3 regions of the Brevibacillus sp. FSL K6-2834 genome follow, and region 3 is predicted to be linked to each of the others. Evidence: riboswitches for the same ligand, from Rfam matches in the RefSeq annotation. Region 3 holds a riboswitch; each other region holds the start of a gene.

Region 1 (9,648 bases), 2.6 Mb from region 3:
AGGACGAGAATGCATGCCAGTCTGTCAACCTGCAGTCACAGCATTTTGACAGGTTTCAAGGCAACTGATAAAGTGATAAGGATGGGGTAAACCAGTGCAAGAGCCTCTGGGAAACATCATTACATACGAGAGAAAATGCGGGGGAGAATTCGCTGGTTTGCGAGCGCTTACCCGAAGCAGTATGGCCGCAGGGCAGGAGGGTTAAAGATGGAATGGTTTGAGGTTGTTTCTACCTATGCTCCTTCTTCAACGGAGGGACTTTCGGCTTATGACAGCTTTCGGATGTGGGCTGATCATAACCGGGTGTGGATCATTTTTGTACAATTGATACTTGTCTATTACATGGGATTTGCCACTCGTGTGCGAATGCCCATTTTAAAAACAATTTTGCTTTACGTACTGCTCTTTATCGGCGCTCTGATCTTTGGCATTCTGGATGTGCAGCTGCCTGTGAAAAGCGCCCTGCTCGTAGCGATTGCCATCCTGGTGATCGTCAAGGTCAGAATTAAGCCGGAAGGAAGCAGCAGAAAGTGAGGGGGAGCGCACGTGAAGCGTGAGGATGCATTGGCCAATTGGCTGCAGATCAGGATTGTTGCGGATGCTCGTCCGGACGATCGCTCCGCCGCTGATACTGCCGCCTTTTTTGAGGCCATTCTCAAAGAGGATCATCAGGCGAGCAACCTGACCTACGAGGCAAATGAAGACAGCTACGTGGTTTCCGTTCTATGCAATCAAGAGAAGGTCGAACGGAGATACGATCGTGAGGAGGCAGAATCCCTGCTGAGGGCAATCGAGCTTGAACCGCGATACAATGAATCATAATCACTGTTCTGAAACAAGATGGCTCCGCCTTGCATGCTTTGGCGGGGCCCTATTTTTTATTTCTGCAACTTTTCCAAGGTTGCCCTCGTCTGTAACTGTGCCCAGGGCATTGAGGGAAAACATGGAAAGGGGAAGTACATCAATGAAAAAATACATGACCAGGCCCGTGCTGGCAGTTGTGGCTGCCGCTACGATAATTGGGGGCGTAACGCCGCTGCTGGCCAATGCCAGTACAACCGGAAGCAGCAGTGCGATCAAGGTTGTCATGAATGAAGAAGGCAAGCAAGTGACTCGCTACAATCTGAAAGAGCTGGCAACAAACGATCCGGCCACGCTCAATCTGTTGCTGAAAACGCAGGCAGATCACTTGTACATTGTAGTGGACAAACTGAATCTCGACGTAAAAATGCAAACGTACATTGAGCAAAATGAGGCGGAGTGGAACCGGATTTACAAGGAGTACTATTCCGATATTTACCTCGAAGTACGTTTTGACGAAACCGAGCAGGGCTTTGTCAGCCTAACTCCAGAGACAAAAGAAAGCACCACCTACCTGAAAGGTGAAGTAACGGATGAAGTAACCAAAGTCGTGGTTGTCAAGCCAAATGGCGACAGCATCGAAGTCGTGCCAACGGCCAACGACAGCTTTTCGGTGAGCTTTGCGGCCACTGTGAGTGCGACTCCGCAATACGCGACAGTGAAAGCTTACGTCAACGACAAACTGGTCGATACCCGCGAAGTGCGGATCAACTCGGGAACTGTTGTAGATTCCGATGTTTTGATTCATACGCAGGCTGTTTTGGATAGCAAAAAGGGTGAATTGAAAGTAAACGGCATTGTAAACCTTACGGCAGGCAAAGTAGTCGTGACCTATGACGGAGACAAGAGAGGCGCCGGCGTGAAAAAGCTGTGGGACGGTGTCGGCTCCTATTCAGTCACCATGAAGGATGTAGAGGCTGACAAAGGGAAAGTATTGATTGAGGTGTACAAGGACGGCAAGAAGCTTGATTCGGAATCCGTCGATCTGCTTGTTGTCAACAAGCCGGATAAACCGACCAAGCCGGAAAAGCCGAAGCCTGCCCAATACAAAATTACCGGAACCGCCAAGCTTGACGCCAAAGATAAGGAAATTGAAGTAGAAGGGGAAATCGCAGGATTCTCCAAAAACCAAAAAGCGAAGCTGTATGTAATCGCTCCGGACGGCAAAAAACACGAGGTCAAGATAGACGATGACGGGGAGTTCGAAGTGGAGCTCTCTTACAAAAATCGTTCTTACAGCGCCAAGTCCGTCCATCTGGAAGTAGTCGTTGACGGGAAGGTCGTAGCACAAGCTGACATTCCTCACGGTACGCCAGTAAACGAAGTTGATGACGATAAAGATAAAGATAAGAAAAAGAAGGACAAAGACAAAAAGCATCCGAACGGAAATGCGTATGGCTACTGGAAAAAGCATGGCCATGACGATGACGGAGACGATGACGATAACGACGATCGCGACAACGACTAATCCGTTGCATTCTTGAGCGACCGCGAATGGCAATCTTCTTTCTGCTCCGGGCAGCTTGCCAATCATTCCATTTGACTAGGGCTGACGGTAGGTGGAGACATAATCCATCAGTTGGCTGATGTAGTCCCCGATGATGGGAATCGAGAGGAATTTGCTCAGGACGGAACCGAGAATGGCCAGTACGATGGCTGTTCCGATCGTCAGTCCCAGGCCCCGTGCCAGACCTGCCAGGAAATTGATCCAAAGCAGCTTGCGCGGGGCTGTATAATTTTGAATGACATCTGCCAGACGGATATCCTCTAAAAACATGGCGATTTTGTCCATCCGGTCATTTAATTTGCGTGCCTCCTGAATTTCTTCGAGGAGCTGGTCAATCTTTGACAACAGGCGGTCTGTGGGGCTTTGTGACATCTGGTTTCTCCTCCTGTCTCCTATGGTTACCAGTTAAGTAACAGTGTAGGGAAAAAAAGGGGAAGAATCAAGCGCATGCCGGAAAGGTTTGCCTATCTCTTCCTTGGCGGGTACAATAGACGTACAAAACTTACACAAGGAGGCTTCGGAATGGCTGAGACCGTATCCCAAACGCTTTCGGAGGAACTGTTCGGGTTGTTGCAGCAGGAGCGGTTTATCACATTGGGCACCATTGACCATGAGTCTGGGGCGCCATCGCTCAGCTCGCTTTCCTGGACGTTTGCGGCATCGCCGCAAGTCATCCGGTTTGCGGTAGACAACCGTTCACGCATCTTGACCAATATCGCCAAGCAGCCACAAGTGGTTCTGCATTTGATTGGTGCTGGCTCTTCTTATGCCATTAACGGAAGGGCTGTATTGAAGAGTGAGCGGATGGAGGAGGTTCCCCTGAAGCTGGCGATGGTGGAGGTTACCATTGAGGCGGTGCGTGATGTCATGTTCTACGGTTCCCGTATCTCCGTAGAACCGCAGTATGAAAAAACATATGATAAAAATGCGGCGGCGAAGCTGGACAATCAGGTGATGACAGCACTGCGCAAAGCGGAGTAACAGAGAAAACGGGTGAAAACGAAGAGGAAATATCTGTTGACAATCACTCGATATTTCCGTTAGTATTAGGATCAACAAATTGAATAGCAAACTTCTTATCCAGAGAGGCGGAGGGACTGGCCCGATGATGCCCGGCAACCAATTTTCCTGTTAACAGGACGATACTGGTGCTAATTCCTGCAGAGCAAATCATGCTCTGAAAGATGAGAAGGGTTTGCTTGCGGCGACGTAAACAAAGCCTTCTTTTCAAAAGAAAAGAGGGCTTTTTCATGCCCTCAACATCAAAGCAGAGGGAGAGATTGCTATGCATCTGGAAACGAAACTGGTACAGGCGGGGGTAGGTCGTGATACGATCACGGGCGCGGTAAGCTTCCCGGTTTACTATGCGACCGCTTACCGCCACCCGTCTCTTGGTCAAAGTACCGGATACGATTACACCCGTACGGCCAATCCGACACGCAAGGTGCTGGAGGAGGCGATCGCAGAGGCCGAGTGCGGTGATGCCGGTTTTGCCTGTGCTTCCGGGATGGCAGCGATTCACACAGTCATGGGACTTTTTTCTCAAGGCGACCATTTGATCGTTTCGCTTGATTTATACGGTGGGACATACCGTCTTTTTGAGCAGGTCCTTTCCCGCTACGGGCTCCAGTTCAGCTATGTTGATCTGCGCGATCTTCAGGCATTTGCGGGCGCGATCCGTCCGGAGACAAAAGCCGTTCTCATCGAGACGCCGACAAATCCGCTGATGCAAATAACGGATATCGCTTGCGTAGCCGGGATCGCCAAACGAAGCGGTTTGCTGACCATCGTGGACAATACCTTTATGACGCCGTACTATCAGCGTCCACTGGAGCTGGGGGCAGATCTGGTGCTCCATAGCGGGACGAAATATCTTGGAGGCCACAATGACGTGCTGGCTGGCCTGATTGTGACAAAAGGCGCTGAGTTGTCTGAAAAGGTCCGGTTTTTGCACAATTCCATCGGTGCAACCCTCGGCCCACAGGATTGCTGGCTGCTGGTCAGAGGCATGAAGACGCTCGCTTTGCGTATGGAGCGACATCAGAGCAATGCTCTCCAGGTTGCGCGCGAACTGCGGGAGCATCCGGCGGTCACCGATGTATTCTATCCGGGATTGGACGATCATCCCGGCTACGAGATTCAGAGCAAACAGGCGACCGGTTACAGCGGCATGGTGTCCTTCCGCGTTCGCTTCTCTGCTCAGGTGGGGCCGTTTTTGGAAAACTTGCGCATCATCTCTTTTGCGGAGAGTCTGGGAGGCGTCGAGTCTTTGTGCACGTATCCGGCGACACAGACTCATGCCGACATTCCGCAAAAAATTCGAGAATACGTCGGGGTCTGTGATCGTTTGCTGCGATTGTCGGTAGGAGTTGAACATCCGGATGATTTGATTCATGATTTGATACAGGCTCTCGATGCAAGTCTGGTAGCGGAAGGGTGTAGACGATGAAATTTGCCACGAAACTGCTTCACGGGACATCTTGTTTCGATCCGGTGACCGGTGCGGCATCCACGCCGATTTACCAGGCATCTACGTTTCACCAAGCGGATTTGGACCGTCCGGGCGCATACGACTATGCGCGGTCCGGCAACCCGACCCGGCATGCATTGGAAGAGGCGATTGCCGTCCTGGAGGGCGGTGCGCGGGGATTTGCATTTGCTTCCGGCATGGCCGCGATTTCCAGCGTGTTTATGCTGTTTTCCGCGGGCGATCATGTTGTCGTGGCAGAAGATGTCTACGGCGGAACGTATCGCTTTTTGACCAAAGTGTTGTCCCGCATGAATATTGACGTTACGTTCGTGGATACGACCTGCGTAGAGGCAGTGGAGAGAGCCGTCACTCCTCGCACTCGCGGGATCTACCTGGAGACACCTTCTAATCCGACGTTGAAGGTGACAGACATCGCAGCTGTCTGCCATATCGCAAAGGCCAAGAATATCATAGTCATTGTCGACAATACGTTTCTGACCCCGTACTACCAGCGTCCGCTTGAACTCGGAGCAGATATCGTCATCCACTCAGCGACGAAGTTCATCGGCGGCCACAGCGATGTCGTTGCAGGGCTGGCTGTTACCAAGGATGCTGAGCTGGGTGAACAGCTTTACTTTATCCAAAACGGCATGGGAGCGGTACTCGGAGCGCAGGATTCCTGGCTGGTGATGCGCGGGCTGAAATCGCTGAAAGCCAGACTGGATGTAAGCACCCAAACAGCGGAAAAGATCGCTCGATGGCTCGCAAATCATCCTTCCGTTGCAAAGGTACATTATACGGGACTAGCGGGTCATCCCGGCCACCAGCTCCAATCGAGGCAGGCGAGCGGCCACGGAGCCGTGCTGTCCTTTGATGTGGGCAGCAGAGAGCGGGCGAAGGCTTTGTTTGATCGGGTTACGCTTCCGATCGTAGCGGTCAGTCTCGGAGCCGTAGAAACCATTCTGTCGTATCCGGCGATGATGTCACATGCCGCTATGCCAGCGGCAGAAAGAGAGCGTCGCGGTATAACGGACGGATTGATTCGCTTATCCGCCGGACTGGAAGACGCTGACGACCTCGTCCGCGACCTGGAACAGGCGCTTGAAGGTGTAGAGGCCGCTTTATCTGAAAGCAAAAGCAAGGCATTCTCCGGGGCATAACCGGGAGAATGCCTTTTTATTGAGGAGCTTTTTACTGCCGGTTGACCGGTATTTTGCGATTTCCTTCCGGTTTTGCGTTGCCGCTGTTGTTCAGGCGTTGTTCGTTTTCTCTGGATGGCGCTTCCTCTTTCATTTGAACATCGCGAGGGGCTTGGGGAATGATGCGTCCGACAATATCAGCCAATTCTTCCGCAATACCCGCCACGGGCCGGCCTTTTTGCATATCAGTGGACATTTCCCGCAAGCGTTGAACGATGTCGGGATCGGCCGTTACGAGCGCAGTGGCGCCTTGGGGATCTTCCTTCAAGGCTTCTGCCACTGTATATTTGATGACCCCTACTTCAGGTCGATCCAGGTGGGCGTTGACGTCGATGCCGATAACAGCCCATTTGCCCAATACAACAGCGGTGGCATCCTTTACGTTTGGTACACGGGTGGCCAGTTGAACCAGCCGGTCTGCAGTAGCTTGTGACGATTGGTTATAGCCAGGGGACGGTGCTGTTTGCTGTACGCGCTGCGTTTCATCTGCCCGTTTCCCGGGCTGCGGTGCTGCTTGATTCCCGGGAGGCTTGTTGCCAGACATGCAGGCGGAGAGCAGCAGGCTGACACTGAGTACAAGTACGGCTGTCCGCTTCACGGTCATTCTCCTTCGCTTCTTAAGTTGCTCCCACACAAGTCATGCATGATTATCTGTATTTTGTTCTCCTGTCCACCTTTTCATGCGGGACTCGTCTATCTTCACTCTTGCCGACATAGACTGTAGTACATCACGTCGCGGCTACTGAGCATCCCACCCGCAATTGCATAGGGTATAACAGATGGGTAATAGGAGGCGAGATTTTGAAGAAAATCTACGTGCTGGACACCAACGTACTCCTGCAAGATCCACGAGCGATGTTTTCCTTTGCGGATAACGAAATCGTCATACCCGCCGTGGTGTTGGAAGAAATTGATTCCAAAAAGCGCTATATGGACGAGATTGGCCGCAACGCTCGTTATGTGTCGCGGCTGTTTGACAGCTTTCGCGAATTGGGGCATCTGCATCAAGGCATCCTTTTGGAAACGGGTGCGCTATTGCGCGTCGAATTGAACCATTCCTCGCTTGCCAAGCTTCAAAAGCAATTTACGGAAATGACCAATGACAACCGCATTCTGGCGGTAGCGCTTAACTTGCAGGAAGAAGAAAACCTCTTGCCTCAACCACGCCCTGTCATACTCGTCTCGAAGGATGCCCTGATGCGAGTGAAAGCTGATGCGCTTGGACTGATTGCCGAGGACTTTCTTTCGGACCGCGTCGTCGGCGAGTATTCCCACATTTACAGTGGTTATCACAAAATGCAGGTTGCCCCGGAAATCATCAAAAATTATTACGGCAGCCGAAAGTTGTCACTTTCCACCTGTTTTCCGCAGCAGCGTTTTTATCCCCATCAGTTCCTGGTGCTGAAGGATGAGTTGAATCCGTCCATATCGGCTATCGGGAAGGTTGACATCGATGGAAAGAATCTGGAGATGCTGGTCGCTGACGACGATCCGATCTGGGGAATCAGGGCCCGCAATGTCCAGCAGCGGATGGCTTTCGAATTGCTCTTGCGAGAGGATATTCCGCTGGTGACGATGACAGGAAAAGCGGGTACCGGGAAGACCTTGCTGGCATTGGCCGCGGGGCTTTTGCAAATTGAAGATTTGCAAACATACAAGAAGCTGCTTGTAGCAAGGCCAATCGTCCCGTTGGGGAAAGACATTGGCTATTTGCCCGGTGAGAAGGAAGAGAAGCTTCGTCCCTGGATGCAGCCGATTTACGATAATTTGGAGTATTTGTTCAATACAAAACGCTCCGGTGACCTTGACAAAATATTGGCAGGGATGGGCAGCATTCAGGTAGAAGCGCTGACGTATATCCGCGGGCGTTCCATTCCGGAGCAGTACATTATCATTGATGAAGCGCAAAACCTGACAAAGCATGAAGTGAAAACCATTTTGACTAGGGTGGGGGAAGGGTCGAAGATCGTATTGATGGGAGATCCAGAGCAGATCGACCATCCATACCTGGACGAGAGCAACAATGGACTTACGTACGTGGTGGAGATGTTTAAGGATCAGAAACTGGCTGGTCATATCCGCTTGGAAAAAGGGGAGCGCAGCGTTCTGGCACAGCTTGCGGCAGACTTGCTGTAAGTGTGCATAGTGCAAGCGAATCCGGACATACTAGGATTGTCGAACCCGATGATCCATGAATCAAAATCGGCGAAAGCCTTCCAGGAGGCGAAGAACCGTGGATGGTCATGATCACGCTCTCGATATCGATCGAACTGGCGGACACCGTACTCTTTAGGTAAGACAAACTCTGTTACGGAGGTTGAGGAGCTAAAGAGAATAATCGGTACTACCCCATAGCAACGGGTTCGACACGGCCGCTCCCAATTTGGGAGCGGTTTTGATTTATGGCTAAAAACGCGATCAGCAATCTTTTGGTAAAAAGATAGACAACGAATCGACAAATAAAGTGCTTTTTCGATAAAGGGAATATATGGAATATAGTGAATATATAGTAAATAAGGAGGTGAAAACAATGAAAAAACTGGCTGGTATTCTACTCGGAGCAGCTCTGGTTTTTACGCTGTCCTCTTCAGTCACGGCAAATTCGGAAGCTTGCGCTGGCTGCAAAGCGCCAAAACCTCATCCGGATTGCGTATGTCTGAATGGTGGTCCACAATGGGCCTGCCCGTGGTGATTTCAGTTCTGAATATTCAATCAAATACTTAATTTCAGCAAGGTCGAACTGCCATAAACTCTTAGCCACCTCTCGGGTGGTATTTTTTTTGACTTCCTGTCAGGCAAAAGAAAAAGCCCGGTATCCCGGGCAAACGGCTAAGCTTGATTTTGCAGAGCTTTTCTCAACAATGTAACCGTGCTTGCGTGCATGCCTTCATGGTACAAGCTGAATAAAAACATGCCCCCAAATGTATCGATTTCGGCTTTTCCGCGAAGGTTGAACGGGCTGGGAAGCTTTTCTTCAAAGCGATCGGCAAACTCTTTTTTAATCCGTTCCGTTTGCTCTGCCAATTGTTGGTTCAATGTTTCCAGGGTAGGAAGCTCCCCTTGCCAATCGGCAGGTTTTGTGCCGGGGCCGAACAGGGCCGCATAAGATTCGGGGAGGTGCGGAGCTTTTCCCCCGTAGAGCAGAGCATCCTGGGTAAATAAAACGTGGCCAATATTCCAGCGGATATTGTTGGAAAACCCTTCCGGCACAATGTCGGCCTGCTCTTCCTTCGTTGCCTGCAGCGTAGCAAGCGTAAGACTGCGGACTACATCGTAATGATCCCAAGCATGTGCAATGTTCATTCGCATTACCGCCTTCCATCTTCGTATCCATACAAAAAAATGTTACTTGAAATTGTCGCTGGTGAAAATATCCGAATGTGCTATGGTTGTCTCTTTCCCCATAAAGATGAAGCAAGGGGGGAGTGAAGCATGGTTACACTGGATACATCTATTTCTTTTTTGATTTACATCACGGCGGTTTCCAGCGCGGCCGCAGGGGTGACAGAGGCTGTCAAATCGGTCGTACCTTTTCTAAATACAGATTACGAAGCAAAAGAAGACAGGCTGGAGGATCACAATCATGCTGCCCGGCTTTCCCACTACAAAAA
Region 2 (9,648 bases), 890 kb from region 3:
TTTGGCCAGCATGCGAGGCCGAAAACGACCAGTTGTGCATCTTCAGAACCAGTCGAATGATGGAACTTTTTTCACACATTCTTACATTATTCGTAGTCGCTGGGACTTTTCTCAGTCTATAATGGCATCAAGAGCATTTCGCAAGTACGACAGGCAAGAGGGGGTACATATGTTTCAGTTGGTCCGCAACACCTTGACGAACAAAGAAGGCTTTATGATCTTTATTTTATGGAATCATCTCTGGGTTGCAGGCTGGATCGCGTATCAGATGGATGTGAACTTCTGGAAGGTCACCTCCGCAGGCTTGCTGGCAACACTGATCGTTTCTCCGTTGTACTTCATTCGCAAGGACAGCTACTTGATCCGGTATCTGGTCGGAATTGGTCTTCTCTATTACTCGATTGCATTTGACCACTATACACCGTTTCAGGAAATCTCGTTTCTCGCGTTCATCGTCCTGGGCTTTTTGGCAGCCTATCTGGACTGGAAGCTGATTGTATCGGCGGGGGCGATGCAGGTTGCGGCGACATTAATCGGATTTTACACCGGTTCTTACCAGTTGTTTGACGGCCATTTTTCGGAAGTCAATTTGCTGCTTCGCATTGTCGCTTTCGTGCTGATGATCGCGGGGCTCACCTATCTCTGTCTGGCTGGACAAGCGTCGCTTGCAAAAGCGGACAGCGCGAGACGGGAAGCCGAAGACAAAGAGCAGCGCCTGGAAGAGCTGCTGCGGAATATCAAGATGGTAACAGAGCAGGTGGAGCGCACATCCGTGCATGTCCATGAGCATGCCGAGACGACAAGGCGCAACACGGACGAGATGATGGTCGCCTTCAAGGAAGTGGCGACCGGAATGGAATCCCAAGCCAATTCCACTGTCAAAATCGAGGAAGAAGTGCAATCGATCGACCAGGAAATTGTGACTGTCAACGAGCAAGCGGCCGTCATGAAGGCGGAAGCGGATCAGAACAGCCGCCGCTTGGCAGGAAGCATCAGCATGATGAGCGAGCTTTCCGAGCAAATGGAGCAAATCGTTCAGGCGGTCAATGTGGCGTCTTCGACGATCCGCGAGCTGAACAAGCAAGCCAACAAGGTCGAGGAAATCGTCCAGACGATCAACCAGATCGCGACACAGACGAACCTGCTCGCGCTCAATGCCGCGATCGAATCGGCTCGTGCGGGTGAGCACGGCCGGGGCTTCGCCGTCGTGGCGGACGAGGTGCGCAAGCTGGCTGAGCAAAGCGCGACGGCTACGCAGGAGATCGCCGGAATTTTGCAGTCGCTGCATCAAGAAAGTGAAAATGCGGTGAAGCATATGAGCACGGGCGAAGTGTCGGTAGCAAAGGGGCAGGAGCTGGCGGTAGAGACAGTGGCGTCTATCGAGACGGTTCGTGCAGGCATGGAAGCGTTCCTCGAGGCCGTAGAGCATGTGCGGACGAGCATGGATCGCGTGAAAATGCGCTCCGGGGAAGTGGCGGCCGAGATGTCTACGATTACAGCGGTCACCGAGGAGTCTGTTGCCAACCTGGAGGAATTGTTTGCGACGGCGGAGAACCAGCATCAAAAGGTGCGGGAGATTACCGAGGAGCTCGGCGAGCTGAACGCCTTGTCGACAAAGCTGCAGCAATCATTTCAGCGATAATCGTAATGTTTGAAATTGCAGAAAAAAGAATTGCATTTTTCAATTGATCTGCTAGAATGAATTCAATATCAATTAAATAGTTTCACCTTACCTTATCAAGAGCGGCGGAGGGACTGGCCCGATGAAGCCCGGCAACCACTGTGCACACGTGCACAGAAAGGTGCCAATTCCTACAAAATCCATTTGGATTTTGAGAGATGAGGAAGAGGTTGGCGATATACCGCAAACTCTTCCTCCGGGAAGAGTTTTTTCTTTGTACAAAGGAGGTTATTGACGAACGTTAATTTAATTAAATATAATAATATTCGTATTTTATTCAAATTGATTTTTTATACACGCCATAAACCAACGATATTTTGTTATAAAAACGAATAATATCGTTCGGGATATTGATAGGAGAGAGGACATCATGAAAAAATTGCTTCTGGCTTTAACGACATTCGCTGTACTGGCAGCCGGATGCTCGACAAACAGCAGCGCCCCCGAAGACAAGGGACAAGCCCAGACAGGCGGACAAGAAACAGCGAAAAAGCGGATCGCGCTGGTGCTGCCCGAGAAAATCGGGGTTAACCCGTTCTTCCAGCAGATGGACGATGGAGCGAAGAAAGCCGCCCAGGAATTCGGGGTGGATGTCAAGACGATTGAATCCACAGACCACGGGGCTATCGAGGAAAATATCCGCGTGGCAGTGGCCGAGCAATACGATTTGATCATCACGTCTTCCTTTGAAGCCGAGGATGCGCTGAAAAAGGTAGCGACAGAAAATCCTGACCGCACCTTCGCCATCATCGATACGCAAGTCGATTTGCCCAACGTCCGCAGTGTCATGTTCCGCGAGCAAGAGGCTGCATACCTGGTCGGAGCGGCTGCCGGTTTGGCAACCAAAAGCAACAAGGTAGGGATCGTCGCAGCAATGGACATTCCGATCCTGAAAAAATGGACAGTCGGGTTTCAGGAAGGGCTCAAGGCGACCAACCCGAACGCGGAAGTGCAGATCAACTACGTCGGCAGCTTCAGCGACCCGGCAAAAGCGAAGGAGCTGGCGCTGCTGCAGGCTTCCAAAGGAGCGGACTTTATTTACGGCGCAGCGGCTGTAGGAGATCTTGGCGTGTTTGAAGCAGCCAAGGAAAAAGGCTTCTACACCTCCGGACAAGACGTTGACCGGACCAGCATCGACCCTGAGCATATCGTCCTGTCCCAGTTGAAAGGAACGGACTCCGCTGTGTATGAAACGGTGAAGGCATTTGTGGACGGCAGCTTGAAGCCGGGTGTCGTCGCCTACGGACTGAAGGAGAACGGCGTCGGCGTGACCTATGTTACGCATGACAGCCCGACTCCGTTGAACCCGTTCATTGGAGAAGAAGTCGTCAGCAAGGTAAAGGCGATCAAGGATGAGATCGTCGCGGGGACGAGAACCGTGACAGACCCGCTGAAACAATAGCAAGAGCGCTGATTCGGAAACCGGCTACATGAGCGTAGTCGGTTTCCTGCTCTACCGGGAAGACAAAAGAGGGAGGGGAAAAAGGTGGCGAACCGACTGGAAATGCGAGGCATGACCAAGCGCTACGGCGATTTTACCGCCAATGACAACGTTTCGTTTACGTTGAAAGAGGGGGAGGTCCATGCGATCGTCGGCGAGAACGGAGCGGGCAAAACCACGCTGATGCGCATGCTGTACGGTATGGAGCAGCCCACTGCCGGAGAGATCGCAGTAAATGGCAAGCCCGTCGTCTTTCGCGGCCCGGAGGATGCGATCCGCCACGGGATTGGCATGGTTCACCAGCACTTCATGCTGTTTCCCGACTTTACCGTTGCGGAAAATATCGTGATCGGCTACGAACCGCAGCGCAAAGGGCTGTTTCAGCGAAAAGAAGCGGCGAGTGCAGTCCGCTCGCTCAGTGAGCGATACCGGATACCGATCAACGAGAACGCCAAGGTATCCAGCTGCTCCGTAGGGGAGCAGCAGCGGGTAGAAATCCTGAAGGTGCTCTACCAGGGTGCAGATATTATCGTGCTGGACGAGCCGACTGCGGTGCTCACGCCGCTGGAGGTAAGGGAGCTGCTGCAGACGATCCGCCATTTGGCCGAAAGCGGCAAAAGCGTCATTTTGATTACGCACAAGCTTCAGGAGGTCATGGAGGTGGCAGACCGGGTCACTGTCCTGCGCGGGGGGCGCGTGACCGGAACCGTTTCCCGAAGCGAAACCAATGCGGACGACCTCGCCCGTATGATGGTAGGCCGCGAGCTTCAGCAGCTCAGTGACCGGGTCCGCCTGGAAGGAAAGCCGCTTTTGCGGGTGCAGGGCCTGAGCGTCCGGGAAAAACAAACGCTCGTAGACGACGTGACGTTTTCCGTACACCACGGGGAGATCGTCGGGATCGCCGGGGTTTCCGGCAACGGGCAATCCGAGCTTTTGGAGGCATTGACCGGCCTGCGGGCTGTTTCGGAAGGGAAAGTCTATCTCGGAGAAAAGGATGTGACTGGCCAGTCGGTGGCAGCGATTCGCGAGGCAGGATTGGCCCACATTCCCGAAGACCGCTACCTGTGGGGGACAGCAAAGCTGGAAAGCGTCGAGGAAAACGCGCTGATGGGCTATCAGCGCAAGCCGGAGTACATGCGTCGCGGTGTCGTTTTGCGCAGCAAATTCCGCCGTGTCGTGGAAGAGTGGGTCGAGCGGTTTGCGATCAAGACAGGCTCTCTTCATTTGAAAGAGCAGGCGGGAAACCTCTCCGGAGGCAATCTGCAAAAGCTGATTGTCGCCCGCGAGCTGGGACAGAATACACCACTGTTGATCGCGGCCGAGCCTACTCGCGGCGTTGACATCGGCGCGATGGAATACATCCATCAGGCTCTGCTGGAAAAGCGGAACAATGGAGACGGCATTTTGCTCGTCTCGTCTGAATTGACAGAAATACTGGCGCTGTCCGACCGGATTTTGGTGATGTACAAAGGGAGGATCGCCGGGGAGCTGACACGCTCGGAAGCGACAGAGGAGAAAATCAGCGTATTGATGGCGGGAGGAAGCGTGTATGGCAGCAGTCAAGCAGCTATGTAAGTCATTGGTTCAGCCGCTGCTGGCAGTGATCATCGGCCTGTTGACAGGTGCGCTGGTCATTGCCGCCGTGGGCGAATCGATTATCGGTACGTATCAAGAGATGTGGAAGGGAGCCTTTGGCAGCTTCTACTTCCTGACCTCCACGCTGGCCCGGGCCACGCCGATCATGCTGATCGGACTGGGACTGTCGCTCGCTTTTCGCGCCGGGGTATTCAATCTGGGGGCCGAGGGACAGATGGTAACGGGAGCGATCAGTGCGACGTTGGTGGCCCTTTATCTGCCCGCGCCCGGCTTCGTCAAAATGGTGGCCGCTCTGGTAACGGGCGTGCTTGCCGGAGGGTTGTGGTCGCTTTTTGCCGGGTATTTGGAGGCGCGCTTTCGGATTCAATTGCTGATTTCCTCGCTGCTGCTCAATTATGTCGCCGTTTTGTTCGCAGGGTATCTCGTCAGCGAGCCGTTCCAGGACAAAACCGGGTCCGCTGCCATGGCCCAGACCCCGATGCTGGAAAAAAGCGTCTGGCTGCCAAAGCTGTTCGCCGGGATGAGCGTCCATGCAGGCTTTTTGTTTGCCTTGGCTGCTGCTCTTCTGATCTTTTTCGTCATTCGCTATACTCCGTTCGGGTACGAAGTGAAAATGCTCGGGCAAAACCCGTTCTTTTCCCGCTATGGCGGAGTGAACAGAGTTCGGGTGATGCTGACCGGCATGTTTTTCAGCGGCGGACTGGCCGGATTGGCCGGGACTGTCGAGGTATTGGGCTCGCATTATCGGTATGTGGAAGGCGCCCTGACGCTTCCGAATTTCGCCTGGACCGGGCTGATGGCGACCCTGCTGGCCAACTCTCACCCGATTGGCGTTGTGTTTACTTCCTTGCTGCTCGCGGCTCTGCAGACAGGTGCCATGGGAGTGGAGCGGAATACGGATGTGCCGCTTGAACTGGCCAGTGTGATTCAAGCTGTTTTAATTTTGTTTATATCAGCTAAATTCAGTTACGACTGGTGGAAAAATCGCAACAACAAGAGGAGGGAATCTCATGGAGCTGTTTGATTGGTCCCTCGTCAGTTCCACCATCCGCATGGTGACGCCTATTTTGCTCGCAGCCCTGGGCGGTGCGCTCTGTTCGCGCGTCGGCATTTTCAACGTCGGTCTGGAGGGGTTGATCCTGGTTGGCGCCTTTTCCGCCATCGTCGGCAATCACTTTACCGGGAGCCTGCTGCTGGCGCTGCTGTTTGCAGCTCTCGTAACCGTTCTGTTCTCGCTGCTGTTTGCCTACATGACGATCGGTCTACGGGCCAATGAGATCGTCGTCGGCGTCGCGATCAACTTTCTCGGGCTGGGGCTGACCACGTTTGCCCTGCGTGCCGTTTTTGACGTAAAGGGCGCGTTTTACGACAAGGACATGGCCGGACTGCCGCAGTGGCAAATCCCGCTAATCAAAGACATTCCAGTGCTGGTAGACATCGTTTCCGGGCATTCGCCGCTCGTGTACTTCGCCTTTTTGGCCGCAGTTCTGCTGCATTTTTTCTTTACCAGGACCGTTACCGGCTTTCGCGTGCTGGCTGTCGGCATGAACGCGACTGCGGCCCGCAGCCTTGGGTTGAAAGCGACTCGCCTGCAGGTGCTGGCGATCGTCATGTGCGGCGTGCTGTGCGGGATGGCCGGAGCCCAGCTATCGCTCGGCCAGGTGACGATGTTTACGGAAGGCATGACAGCCGGACGCGGCTTTATCGCACTGGTGGCGATGATGCTGGGGCAAGCCCATCCGCTCGGCATCCTCGCGTCCAGCTTCCTGTTTGGCTTGATGGACGCGCTGAGCATTCGTCTGCAAGGCTTTTCGCTGCCGACGCAGTTTACCGCCATGCTGCCGTATGTGCTGACGATCGCGGCGATGTTCTTTTTAAAGGACAAGGGCGCTTCGTCAGCCGGCTCCAGCCAGCAAAGCACGCGATAGCTGATAATAAAGCGGAGTATGAACATTTTCATTTACGACATAAAGGGGAGAGGTTCGGATGAACAAGGCTGATCGTATCAAACGGATGAAGGTGCCGGCTGTAGACCCTGCTCTGGCAAAAAGGCTGCCGCCGGGCCAGGTGCTGACGGAGAGATTTCCGATCCTGCACGAGGGAGAGGTCCCGGTCTACGATTTGCAAACATGGACGCTTCGGGTGTTTGGAGAAGTGGAGCGGGAAGTGACGCTTGGCTACGAGGAAATCCGGGCCATGCCGCAGAGTGTACTGACGTGCGACATTCATTGCGTGACCCGGTGGTCCCGGTTTGACAACCGCTTTGAAGGAGTCCGGTTCCGCGACTTTCTAAAAGCAGCGGGCATCGTGCCGAAGAGCGATTACGTCATGCTGCACGGCGACCACGGGTATACGGCCAATTTGGCTCTGTCCGATCTGGACCGGGATGACGTTCTGCTGGCCCATTCCTTCGACGGGGAGCCGCTGACGGACAAGCACGGATGGCCGCTGCGCATGATCGTGCCTCACCTCTATTTTTGGAAAAGCGTGAAATGGCTGCGGGGAATCGAATTTACCAACGAAAACAAGCCCGGCTTTTGGGAGCAGAACGGCTTTCATCTGAACGGAGACCCGTTCCGCGAAGAGCGGTTCTCCGGCGAAGTGCTGCCGATCCCGGAAGACGAGTGGGAGAAAAAGGAGTTTGATTGAGATGCTGCCCAATCTGAAAATTGATCCGGAGCAACTGCCAAAGCGAGCGATTGTGTGCGGAGACCCGAAGCGGGCTGCCCGCATCGCCGAGCTGCTGGAAGAGAGCACTCTGATCGCGGAAAACCGCGAGTACCACAGCTACAAAGGGAAGTGGAACGGAACAGAAGTAGCGGTCGTCAGCCACGGCGTAGGCTCGCCGGGAGCGGCGGTCTGCTTTGAGGAGCTGGCCAAGGGCGGGGTGAAAACGATCATCCGCGTCGGCACCGCCGGCTCTTATCAAAAGGAGGTCGAGCCGGGCAGTCTGGTGATCAGCTCGGCAGCCGTACGCCAGGACGGACTGACCAGTCAGCTCGTTCCTCCCGGCTTTCCTGCGGTAGCCAATCGTCGTGTGGTAGACGCCCTGGTCACAGCCGCAGAAAAGCAAAATACCGGTCTTCATGTCGCCGAAGGCATCACGCTGACGCTTGATGTGTTTTACAGCGGCGTGGTGGATTTCCCGCACAAGCTCTATCAAAAGGCGGGCGTGCTAGCCGTCGAAATGGAGAACACCGCGCTGTTTGTCATCTCTTCGCTGCGCGGCATGAAGGCCGGCTCGATCCTGGCGATCGACGGGTACGCTGACGCCAACCTGCTGGAGACGTACGACCCGCACACAGACTTTACCCGGAAAGCCATCGAAGCCGAGGCCCGGATCGCGCTGGATGCGATTGTGGCGGTCGAGTAGGCAGTTAGGTAATGAAATAAAAGACCGTCGGTGCTGCAATACCGACGGCAGTACATTAGTCGTCCTCTTTTCAGGAGCGGCTCAAACCTGCGGGAAGTAGATCACCAGGTTGCCAAACTCAGGGGTGATCTACTTCTTTTTGTGGAAGGACAGTACGGCTACGATTAATAAGCCGACCACCCTTAACACCCGTGCATCCGATGTGGATGCACTTTTTTATTGACAGCTTGAAGGATCAACGGCCGTTGTTGGAAGTCACCTGGAGTGTAAATAGCGTAGTACCATCGTTTGTTCTAGCAGGAGGGGTTCATTTATATGTTTTTTATTGGTCTTAGGTGAAAATCTGAGAATCTATTCTCAGATTCACTCAAAAAAGAACGTAAAAAACAAAAGCTTGAGAGATGAAACAGAAGAAAAAAGCGAAGGCCTTTGGGACACATCCCAGGCTCCATTTCAAAAGCGGGACACGCATTTAGCGTCCAACCTCTGAGATCCCCCCTTGTATAGTCTGCTTTTGGACGCGGTCCCGCTTTTGAAATGGAGCCGGACAGTGAATCCCCCACGCAGTGTCCCACCGAGCCTGGAGCTTTTTTCTTCTGTTTCATCTCCTCCCCCAAAGCCAGACCTACCACTTTTCTTAACAGACTCCTTTCACAACATTAACCCTGCATTCACGTTCTCTTAACGAAACCCCGGTATCATTCTAACTAACAAGTGAATAGATCGTTCGGTTGGAGCCCTGGAGAAACCCCCGACATTCATTACCAAGCACTTTCACATAAAGTCTTTGGCAATTGTCTTGTCGCGGGGTTTTTTGTTTTGCAAAAGGAGGAGAACCGAGATGAACCAGGCGGAATTTTTCGAGCGGCTGACCCGGCAGAAAATGATCGCGTCAGTCAAAGAACCCAAATATCTGGAAAAAGCGGCTGAAGCCAAGGTAGGCGCGGTGGTCCTGTCTACGGGAAACATCGGTGTCATCAAGCGCTATGTCGACTTTTTCAAAAGTCACGATGTTCCGGTCTTTCTCCATCTGGAGCGGATCGGGGGAATCAGCTACGACCGGGAAGGAGTCGCGTTTGTCGCTCATTACGTCAAGCCGGACGGGATCGTGACCACGCGCAATACGCTGATCAAGCTGGCGAAAAAAGAGAAGCTTTTGACCATCCAGCGGCTTTTTCTGGTAGACAGCGACGCGCTCAAGTCCGGCCTTTTATCGGTCAAGGAAACACAGCCTGATGCCGTAGAGCTCATGCCGGCGCTGCTCCCGGAATTCATCGCGGAGTACGCGCAGGAGCTGAAGGGCACGCCGATTATAGCGGGTGGGCTGATCCGTAAACGTGAACAAATGGAGACCGCCTTGCAATACGGGGCCGCAGCCGTTTCTGTGGGCAGCTATTCACTATGGAAGGAGTGTCTTGCCGATGTATCCATGCCTGTTGTTTGATCTGGACGGTACCTTGCTGGACAGCAGAGAAGCGGTCATTGACGCGGTAGCTCACACGGCGGAACGCTTCGCCCCGGGCGTTTTTACGAGGAAAGATCTGGTGGGGCGGTTCG
Region 3 (9,648 bases):
AGCCTCAGCAAACATTTGCTTCCGCTTCTCCGGGTCCAGCTCCGCTGCAGCCTGCTTGATCAGCTGTTTGTATCTGGCATTCTCCCACCCGGTGTCGTTGTTCCCGCCGTCTTTGTCGCGATACATTTCCATGTAGTTGATCGGGTCATTGAAGTCGGCGCTCCAGCCAATTCGCCCGATTTCAAAATTGAGCTCGTGCAAGTCCTGCTGGTGGACCTTAAACTCCTTGTTTTGCAGCCTGACCTCGATCCCCAGCCCTTTCTTCCATTGATCCTGAAGGGCCTCGGCGATTTTCTTGTGACGATCGGTCGTATTGTAGGAAAGTGTCAGAACAGGAAGCTTGCTTAGCCCCAGTTCTTGCAGTCCTTCTGCCAACAGCTTTTTGGCCGTTTCTACATCATTGTCCTTGAAGTACCCATCCGGCTTCAAGATCATGGTCTGTGGCAGTATTCCCATCGTCGGCACCTGTCCTACCTGGGTGACGTTATCCACGATATCCTGCCGATTGATCGCATAGGCGAGCGCTTTGCGGATTTTGGCGTTATTGAGCGGCGGCTTGGTCGTATTCAGTTTGTACCAGTACATCGATGCCTGCGGATGGATGACCAGTTTGCCCGATTCTTTCAACGAGGGAATCGCATCGGTCGGGAGTCCGCCGAGTGGCTGCCCTGCCCAGTCAAGCTCGCCCTTTTCAAACATTGCCAGCTCCGTGTTGTCATCCTCGATCATGGCAAATTCGATGCGGTCCAGCTTCACCGCTTCTTTGTCCCAGTAGTTTTCGTTCTTTTCGAGCACCATTTTGCTCTTGTGCTCCCAGGCTGTCATTTTAAAAGGGCCGTTTCCAACGTGCGTGGCTGCTTCCAGCGCCCAATCCGGATTTGCCTCCACCACCTTTTGATTGACTGGATAATAGGTGTAAAAGGCTGTCAGCTCCAGAAAAAAAGGAGTCGGATTTTCCAGCGTGACCTGCAGTGTCTTGTCGTCCAAAGCTTTTGCGCCCAGCTCATCCGGCGAAGCCTGCCCTGCATTTATCTTTTGCGCATTTTTGATGTAGTAGAGCTGATAGGCGTACTCGGAAGCCAGCTTCGGATCGAGCGCCCGCTTCCAGGCGAAAGCAAAGTCGCTTGCCTTGACTGGATCGCCGTTGCTCCAGAGGGCATCGCGCAGCGTAAAGGTGTACGTCAGGCCATCCTCCGAGATTTTCACCTCTTCGGCCATGGAGTTCATCGGCTTGGCATTTTGATCCAGACGAGTCAACCCGTCAAATGTCGCCCGTACCACGGTACCCGATGTCGTATCCTTTGCCAGCCCCGGATCGGCTGTCGACGGTTCGCTGTGCAGGTTCGCACGAAAAACGCTAGGTTCAGTTGATGGAGCAGGTGTATTCTGGTTGGTCTGACCTGCAGATGGCTGCGGCTGCCCGGTGTCAGCGGATTGTCCCCCTCCGCCAGTACAGCCTGCGAGCACTGTCGTCAAAACGAGGGCCATGCCGGCCACAAGAGCGCCTATCCTTTTTTTCATGATGGACTTCCCCCTAATCGTTATCTTTTGCTTAAACGATACGCAAGCGATAGTAAATTCGAGACCGGTATCGCGTTTATTTAATGAATTTTTAGAATATTTTATATAAAATGGAAGTGCAAAGGATGTTACTCTGCCGTTTGGAGGATGAATTACATGCTGGAGAAAGAAGAACTGATCTCCCATTTTGAAGGCGTTCGGAAGCGAACTTTGAAGTATCTGGGACAGTTGCCTGAAGGGGTAATCGACTGGCGTCCCGACGAGGGCAAGTTTTCGATCGGCGATATCATTCGGCATCTGGGCTCAGCCGAGCTCATGTTTTTCCATGCAATCACGCAAAATGAATGGAAGTACGATGGGCATGGGCCTGAGAAAGGCAAAACGTTAGCGGAAGCAATTCACTATTTGGAGCAGTGTCATGCTACTGTACTTGCCGGTCTTCGCCAGTTGGAGCCAGAGATGCTGAAGGGAAAAGTGAAAAATGTCCTCGGCTACGAAGTCAGTGCATGGAGAATGATCATGGCCATGACAGAACACGAGATTCATCACCGGGGTCAACTCTCTGCCTATATGCAAGCCAACCACATTGACCCTCCGCAAATTTTCGGCTTGAAGATTGAGCAAATCCCGAAGGACGAAAGCCGCCGGTACGGGGAAGCCGAGGAGGATGCCAGGCATCAATAGGGTGAGATCATATCTGGAAAGTCTGTGATGGGCGGACAAAATGGCAGCAGAATGGCAGACAGAATGGTGGGCGGAATGCTGGGCAGAAGGTGGGCAGAAGGTGGGCAGAATGGCAGTCTGGAACCCGCTTTCCCTGTTCTGGACTGCCATTCTTAGTTTTCTGACCGGGACGCTGATCTGGCAGTAAGGCCCTTTTTCTTTATTCGCTAATCTCCGCCCATTTCAGGTCGACAAATCCGAGACCGTCCACCTGCACGCCCTTCACCTTTTCTTTTTGCACCCAGACGTCTACGTCAGTGAACAGCGGAATGATCGGCATTTCATCCATAAAGATTTGCTCCGCTTCCGCAAACATTTGCTTGCGGGTCTCGGCGTCCTTCGCTGAAGAAGATTGGATCAACAGCTCCTTGTAGCGGCTATTTTCCCAGCCTGTATCGTTGTTTCCGGTATCCTTTTCGCGGAACATCTCCAGGTAGTTGATCGGATCGTTGAAGTCGGCATTCCAGCCGAGGCGGCCAATGTCGTAATTGAGCTCGTGCAGGTCTTGCAGATAGACCTTGAATTCCTTGTTCAACAGCTTCACATCGATGCCCAGCGCCTGTTTCCACTGATCCTGAACGGCCTCGGCGATTTTTTTATGGCGGTCAGACGTGTTGTAGGAAAGGGTGATCGGCGGGAGCTTTGTCACGCCCAGCTCCTTCATGCCTTCTTCCAGCAGTTTCTTCGCGGTTTCAACATCATTGTCTTTGAAATAGCCATCCGGCTTCAGAATCATCGATTGCGGCAACAGACCCATCGTCGGGACCTGGCCAACCTGTGTCACGTTGTCCACGATGGCCTGCCGATTCACTGCGAGCGCCAAGGCTTTGCGGATCTTCACGTTGTTAAGCGGAGGTTTCGTGGTGTTGATCTTGTACCAGTACATGGTCGCTTTCGGATGGACGACCAGTTGGCCCGATTCCTTCAGTGCCGGAATGGCGTCCGTCGGCAGTCCGTTGAACGGCTGACCCGCCCAATCCAGTTCATCATTTTCGAACATGGAGAGCGCCGTATTGTCGTCTTCGATCATGAAGAACTCGATTTTATCCAGCTTGACGACGTCCTTCTCCCAGTAGTTTTCGTTTTTCTCCAGCACAATTTTGTCCTTGTGCTCCCAAGCGGTCATTTTGAACGGTCCGTTCCCCACATGCGTCGCCGCTTCCATGGCCCACTTCGGATTGGCTTCCACGACCTTTTTATTGACCGGATAGTAGGTATAAAAAGCGGTCAGCTCCAGGAAGTACGGAGTCGGATTCTCCAATGTGACCTGCAGCGTTTTGTCGTCCAAGGCTTTTACGCCCAATTCCTCAGGACCAAGTTTGTTGGCGTGCACCTTTTCCGCATTTTTGATGTAGTAGAGCTGGTAGGCATACTCCGCTGCCAGCTTAGGGTCGAGCACGCGCTTCCAGGCGAATTCGAAGTCGTGTGCGGTGACAGGGTCGCCATTGCTCCATTTCGCATCTCGCAGGGTAAACGTATACGTCAGCCTGTCATCGGATATTTTTACATCCTCTGCGATCGAATTCATCGGCTTGGAGTCTTTGTCCAGGCGGGTCAAGCCGTCAAAGGTGGCGCGAACGATCGCCCCGGAGGTTGCATCCTTGGCCAGGCCCGGGTCCGCTGTGGACGGCTCGCTGGTCAAATTGGCCCGAAACACTTGCGGTCCTGATTTGGCCGCCGGTGCCGGTTCCTGGGAAGCATTCGGGGCCGACTTGTTCCCGGATGCTGACTGGCCGCCGCCTGCCGAACACCCGGCGAGAGCCGCGCCGACTACAAGCGACAACCCCAGTGCCAGTACTGAGATTTGCTTCTTCATCTGAAAATTCCCCCTTGTCTATCAATGGCAATGCAACCAAAATATACCTGCAAAATACCGTGTTGGGAATGGGTTTTGTTTAGATTTAATTAAATTTTACGAATATTTTATCTATTAGTAAAAAAATATAAAGATAGATATGAAAAAGAAAAAATACCGGTAATTCTGTATGCCAGATTCCCGGTATTCTTGTTTGCACGGAATAAAACGGGTTCATATACTTCGCATTGCGAACCTTTGCCACAGCACTTAAATGAACGTCGCCCTCCCGCTTCACGCCTCAGGTGAGGACCAGTGCATCGGATGGGAAAGGGACGGCGGCAGCTTTGTACTGGCATCACCCTTTGCCGCATTGATCTGAGGCTGCGTCAGAAAGATGCTTTCCGTCAGATCGGCTCCCCTGATGTCAGCGTCCCGAAAGTCAGCCCCGATCAGATCGGCTCCTCTCAGGTCAGCTCCTCTGAGATCGGCGGCAATCAGGTAGGCTCCTCTCAAATTGGCGGCTCTCAGATCGGCTCCTCTCAGTTTGGCTCCGATCAGATCGGCTCCCCGGCTGTACGTCTTGCGCTTGCCTGCGGATCCCCTCTGCGAGCGCAAAAAATCGGCTCGCACAAGTTCGCTGGTCCGCAAGAGCAGCTTGTTGACATCGGCACGGTGTGCTGCCACGTCCAGCTTCAAGATCGAGTCTGGATCGAGGTTCGTGAGGCGCTCTGTCTTGTCGAGAGCCTGGCTCAGCTCATCCCGGATGGGACGGGCTGGCCGAAGCGTCAGCGCCTCGGACAAATACCAGAGCAGCTCATGGAGCTGCCACATGATCGGAAACACTTCAAACATTTCCTTCGCGGACTTAGGGGACTTGCGCCAGTCGAGTCCTCCGTAAGTGACCTGGGAGACCTTTTGTCCCGCGCCAAAGCAGTCATAAACCGTGCAGCCTCGAAAGCCCATCTGTCTGAGGCTGTTGTGAACGCCGCAGCGGAAGTCCGCCTGCAGGTTTTGACAGGGCTGTCCGGCATGTTTGTCAATCGCAAAATCTGCCGAAGCAGCGAAGGGCAGCGCGACACAGCACAAGCCGAAGCAGTTCTCGCAGTCAGCTTGCAGACTGAGGCGACTACTGCCGTGGGGCGCTTTTGCATATTCGAGATCCTCGGACATTGCGTTGTCTCCTTCCGCTTCTTTGTATGTCCATGCTTGCATCGTCCTGCCTGAAGACAAGGCTGTGGTTATGATAGTACTGAACGATCCTCTCCGTCAATCCTGGTTCGGACAGGAGGAGAGCCAGGGGGATGAGCAGGTACGGTGTTCACGTTCCGTATTTTCCGCTTGTTTTCTCCTAAAAAAGGAAGGTGCCCCACGTCTAAATGACTGTGGGGCACCCTCTCGATATCTTGAGCAAGAAGCCTATCGTAGAGCTTGAAGCCTGGCATTAGAATGCAGGCACAATTGCTCCTTTATACGTATCTTCGATGAACTTTTTCACTTCTGGCGTATTCAGCTCTTTCGCCAGCTTCTGGATCGCTTCGGAATCCTTGTTGTCCGGACGAGCTACCAGGTAGTTTGCATATGGAGAATCCTTGTCTTCGATGAACAGGGCGTCTTTGGTCGGTACCAGCTTCGCTTCCAGCGCATAGTTGGTGTTGATCAGAGCCAGGTCTACTTCATCCAGGACGCGTGGCAGCATCGCAGCTTCTACCTCTTTGAACTGCAGGTTTTTCTTGTTTTCTACGATGTCTTTTACAGTACCGCTGATGCCTGCGCCGTCTTTCAGCTTGATCAGGCCTTGCTTTTCGAGCAGAGCAAGTGCGCGGCCGTTGTTCGTTGCATCGTTTGGCAGAGCAACGGTTGCACCGTCAGCGAGTTCATCCACGCTTTTTACTTTTTTGGAATATGCGCCAAACGGCTCGATATGAACAGGTACTACTTCTACCAGGTTCATGTTTTGTCCTTTGTTGAAATCATCGAGGTACGGCTTGTGCTGGAAGAAATTGGCGTCCAGCTGCTTTTCATTTACTTGCACGTTAGGTTGAACGTAGTCGGTAAATTCTTTGACTTCCAGAATTACGCCCTGCTCTTTCAGCTTCGGCGCGACGAACTTCAAAATCTCAGCCTGCGGGACCGGCGTTGCGCCCACTTTCAGCGTTACTTCTTTCTGCTCGCCTTGGGAACCGCCGGCAGACGGCGCGGGAGCCGATTCATTTTGGCTGCCGCAAGCAGCCAGAGACAGTGCCAGTACAGTGGACAGTACAGATACGACCAATTTCTTCACAGATGATTTCCCCTTTCTATTTTGAACATTCTCTATGGACAAGATCCTACTTCCGGCTGAACTTGATGACGAGCCTGTCGCCCACCATCTGCAGGATCTGAACCAACACAAGCAAAATACATACCGTCACGACCATGACGTCTGTCTGGAAGCGCTGATACCCGTAGCGGATCGCCAGGTCTCCCAAGCCTCCGCCGCCGATGACCCCGGACATCGCCGTGTAGGACACGAGCGACACCGTGGTAATCGTAATCCCGGCGATCAGCCCCGAACGGGATTCCGGCAAGAGCACGCTGCGGATAATTTGCCAGTTGGAAGCACCCATCGATTGCGCCGCTTCAATCACGCCGCGATCAACCTCGCGCAGGGAGGTCTCCACCAGTCTGGCGAAAAAGGGAGCCGCCCCGATCACCAACGGAGGAATCGAGCCCTTTACCCCGAGTGAGGTGCCGACGAGCATTTTGGTAACAGGAATCAGCAGGATCATCAGGATGATGAATGGCACCGAACGCAAAACGTTTACGACAAAGGATGAGATCGAATAAAACGCGCGATTCTCCAAAAGCTGGCCTCTGGATGTGAGAAACAGCAAAATGCCCAGCGGCAGCCCGATAACGACGGTAAACAAGGTGGAAAAGCCAAGCATCGTCAACGTATCCTGCGTTCCCTTCCAAATTTCCGCCCAGTCTATATTTTTAAGCGTGAATCCCATTTTAAATCACCTCCACTTCCAGGCCGCGCTGACGAAGCGTATCGACAGCTTTCCTGTTCTGCTGCGCATCCCCGCCCAACTCGATCACGAGCTGGCCATATGGGGTGTCTTTCATACGCGAAATGGTTCCTTGCAGGATACTGAACACCGTACCTGTTTCCTGCATCGTTTGGAACAGAATCGGCTGGTAGGTTTGTTCTCCGAGGAACGTGACCCGCAGGATCGTCCGTTCGCCTGACGCCTTTTCATGAGCAACGGCAGCCCGCAGCTCGCTGGAGTCTGCTACTTGCTCCACGAACTCCTGTGTCGTCGGATGCTGCGGCTTCAAGAACACATCCAGAACATTGCCCATTTCTACGATGTGCCCTCCGTCAATGACACCGACCCGGTCGCAAATGGAGCGGATGACGTGCATTTCGTGCGTAATGAGGACGATCGTCAAGCCCAGCTTCCGGTTGATGTCCAAAAGAAGCGCCAGAATGGAGTTGGTCGTCTGCGGGTCCAAAGCGGATGTCGCTTCGTCGCACAGCAGCACCTTGGGGTCGCTCGCCAGCGCCCGGGCAATGCCGACACGCTGCTTTTGTCCGCCTGACAATTGTGCTGGATACTTGTCGCGGTGCTGTTCCAGCCCTACCAACGCCAGCATTTCCTTCACCTTTTTGTCGATCTCCGCCTTGGGCCGCTTGGCCAGCTTGAGCGGAAACGCGACGTTCTCCCCGACTGTAGCCGACGAGAGCAGGTTGAAGTGTTGAAAAATCATTCCGATATGCCGCCGCTGTTCCTGGAGCTTGCCTTCATCCAGCTTGGTCAGATCAACCCCGTCTACAATGACGCTGCCTGCTGTCGGACGTTCCAACAGGTTGATGCAGCGAATCAGCGTACTTTTGCCGGCACCGGAATGTCCGATGATGCCGAAAATTTCCCCCTTCTCGATCGAGAGGTCAATTCCGCGCAGCGCAGGTGTTTTATGGCCTTTTACAATGTAGTCTTTTTTCAGATTCTGCAACCGAATCATCCGGTTCACCTCCCATTACAATCAACAGCCCCTTTTTCATCAGGCGAAAAAGGGGCTGCACCGCATTATACGATCGCATTCACCCTTCTCATCTGTCAAGATTCTACAATCTTGTAGGAATTGGCACCGCGCCACCCATCAGAATCGATGAGCCGGTTGCCGGGCTTCATAGGGCCTGTCCCTCCGCCGCTCTGGATAAGAAGAATTCTACGTATATTTAGTTTGAAGAACTTTATTTCTTTTTATGATACAAAACGGATTATATGCTATACCAAAATAGAAAGTCAATGGGCAATTAATCCAACACGCCGTTGCGGACAATTTCTACATCGATGTTGTAATCGAAGCGGGACTTCCTGTACATCTCATGCCACTGATCGTGAGACAGCTTCCGCGCCCCGCGGAATTTTGCCCGGTATAATTCCCCGAACCCAAAGGGGTCTACCTCCCATTTTTGCATTTTGGCGACGACCTTGGCCAAATCCTGCTTCATGTTTTCAGACAAGGCCTGCTCCATTTTTCTGAGTACCTCCGGTTGTTCTATTTTTAACGGTATTGACATTTCCAGAATGCGTGTCCGTACTTTCACATCGACCTTGTAGGTCAGTGGATTCGTACTGACAATATCGACGTGGGCCTTGCTGCTCAGCGTATCAAATACCATTTGGATGTCAGGGCCGGTTGTGTTCTTCTTTTTCGGCTTTACCCCCATCCTCTCCGGATCTACCGACGTTTCGTACGTTCCCGCTCGATAAGCATCATGAACTAGCTTGATGTGAAAGGCTTCCTTTGGAGGAATCCAGCCGACATATTTGTCCTTGTGAAACAGAGCCACGCCTTTGATCCTCACCTCATCCCCTTTCCTCTCAAGAAAAGGGACGTAAGGGTCGATTCCCTCGCTGAAGTAGGAGCGGTAAAACTCATGGAGAGTAGGAGACGGAATTTTGTCATCCTCTACGTTGTGCCGGATCAATTGGTAGAGGTAAATGCCAATATTGCCTTCCTCTTTGAATTTGTACGTCAGCAAATCGTAGGTTTGGCCCTCAATGACACTTAAATAAACCCGGCTTCCAATCGAGGGGTCGCGGTACAGAGTGTCCACAATGCTGCCTATCCCTTTTCTGGCCAGCTCCTCGCTGTACATCGCGACCCGAAGCTGCCCGCCCAGCACTTCTTTGTCTGACTGCAGGTTGGCCTTGTCGCGAATGCCCTTGCTCGTCAGACTGATGCCGGACATCACCTGCACTTTTTCTTCAGCCTCGGGATTGATGGAGGGCATCACCACCGTTCCGCGTATGTTCCCGTCCTTTAACAGGTCATATCCCGCCACCGTAATCATTCCAAGCTCATCAAAAATTTGCGTCCTGATACAGCCGCTGAGCAGAACAGAACATAGAAGGAGCACGGCTCCCGCTCTCAGGAGCCGCTTATTTCCGGATCTCGGCACGATGAATCCTCCCTCCTGTTCCACCGCCGTTTGATCAGAACTCCCAACAATAGGACATAAGGGTAAATCACAGCCATGTACAAGCTAACGTACGACATGCGATCGATGATGTAATTGGCTGCATGTCTCGAGACAAAAAATTGCATCGCAA

The links. A riboswitch is a leader RNA that binds a small molecule or an ion and turns the genes downstream of it on or off. The one in region 3 is predicted to bind S-adenosylmethionine.
Region 1: linked by a shared signal. The riboswitch ahead of NST96_RS17990 (aminotransferase class I/II-fold pyridoxal phosphate-dependent enzyme) and the one ahead of NST96_RS03175 (methionine ABC transporter ATP-binding protein) in region 3 are both predicted to bind S-adenosylmethionine.
Region 2: linked by a shared signal. The riboswitch ahead of NST96_RS26015 (BMP family protein) and the one ahead of NST96_RS03175 (methionine ABC transporter ATP-binding protein) in region 3 are both predicted to bind S-adenosylmethionine.

The regions. Positions count from the first base shown of each region.
Region 1 is NZ_CP151945.1:3,628,703-3,638,350, reverse strand. Features, by position in the region: gene NST96_RS18015 (YlaH-like family protein) at 208-534, shown strand; gene NST96_RS18010 (hypothetical protein) at 547-822, shown strand; gene NST96_RS18005 (hypothetical protein) at 965-2,329, shown strand; gene NST96_RS18000 (DUF5665 domain-containing protein) at 2,405-2,740, opposite strand; gene NST96_RS17995 (pyridoxamine 5'-phosphate oxidase family protein) at 2,891-3,349, shown strand; SAM riboswitch class I at 3,442-3,559, shown strand; gene NST96_RS17990 (aminotransferase class I/II-fold pyridoxal phosphate-dependent enzyme) at 3,654-4,817, shown strand; gene NST96_RS17985 (aminotransferase class I/II-fold pyridoxal phosphate-dependent enzyme) at 4,814-5,998, shown strand; gene NST96_RS17980 (YhcN/YlaJ family sporulation lipoprotein) at 6,030-6,641, opposite strand; gene NST96_RS17975 (PhoH family protein) at 6,839-8,173, shown strand; gene NST96_RS17970 (DinB family protein) at 8,867-9,340, opposite strand; gene NST96_RS17965 (hypothetical protein) at 9,470-9,648, shown strand, end outside.
Region 2 is NZ_CP151945.1:5,376,317-5,385,964, reverse strand. Features, by position in the region: gene NST96_RS26020 (methyl-accepting chemotaxis protein) at 170-1,642, shown strand; SAM riboswitch class I at 1,732-1,846, shown strand; gene NST96_RS26015 (BMP family protein) at 2,052-3,083, shown strand; gene NST96_RS26010 (ABC transporter ATP-binding protein) at 3,168-4,697, shown strand; gene NST96_RS26005 (ABC transporter permease) at 4,672-5,742, shown strand; gene NST96_RS26000 (ABC transporter permease) at 5,729-6,646, shown strand; gene NST96_RS25995 (sulfite oxidase-like oxidoreductase) at 6,705-7,367, shown strand; gene NST96_RS25990 (nucleoside phosphorylase) at 7,369-8,091, shown strand; gene NST96_RS25985 (glycerol-3-phosphate responsive antiterminator) at 8,933-9,535, shown strand; gene NST96_RS25980 (HAD-IA family hydrolase) at 9,513-9,648, shown strand, end outside.
Region 3 is NZ_CP151945.1:603,003-612,650, reverse strand. Features, by position in the region: gene NST96_RS03210 (peptide ABC transporter substrate-binding protein) at 1-1,521, opposite strand, end outside; gene NST96_RS03205 (DinB family protein) at 1,678-2,205, shown strand; gene NST96_RS03200 (hypothetical protein) at 2,246-2,392, shown strand; gene NST96_RS03195 (peptide ABC transporter substrate-binding protein) at 2,405-4,060, opposite strand; gene NST96_RS03190 (pentapeptide repeat-containing protein) at 4,334-5,212, opposite strand; gene NST96_RS03185 (MetQ/NlpA family ABC transporter substrate-binding protein) at 5,484-6,323, opposite strand; gene NST96_RS03180 (methionine ABC transporter permease) at 6,370-7,035, opposite strand; gene NST96_RS03175 (methionine ABC transporter ATP-binding protein) at 7,037-8,050, opposite strand; SAM riboswitch class I at 8,136-8,252, opposite strand; gene NST96_RS03170 (Ger(x)C family spore germination protein) at 8,346-9,497, opposite strand; gene NST96_RS03165 (GerAB/ArcD/ProY family transporter) at 9,467-9,648, opposite strand, start outside.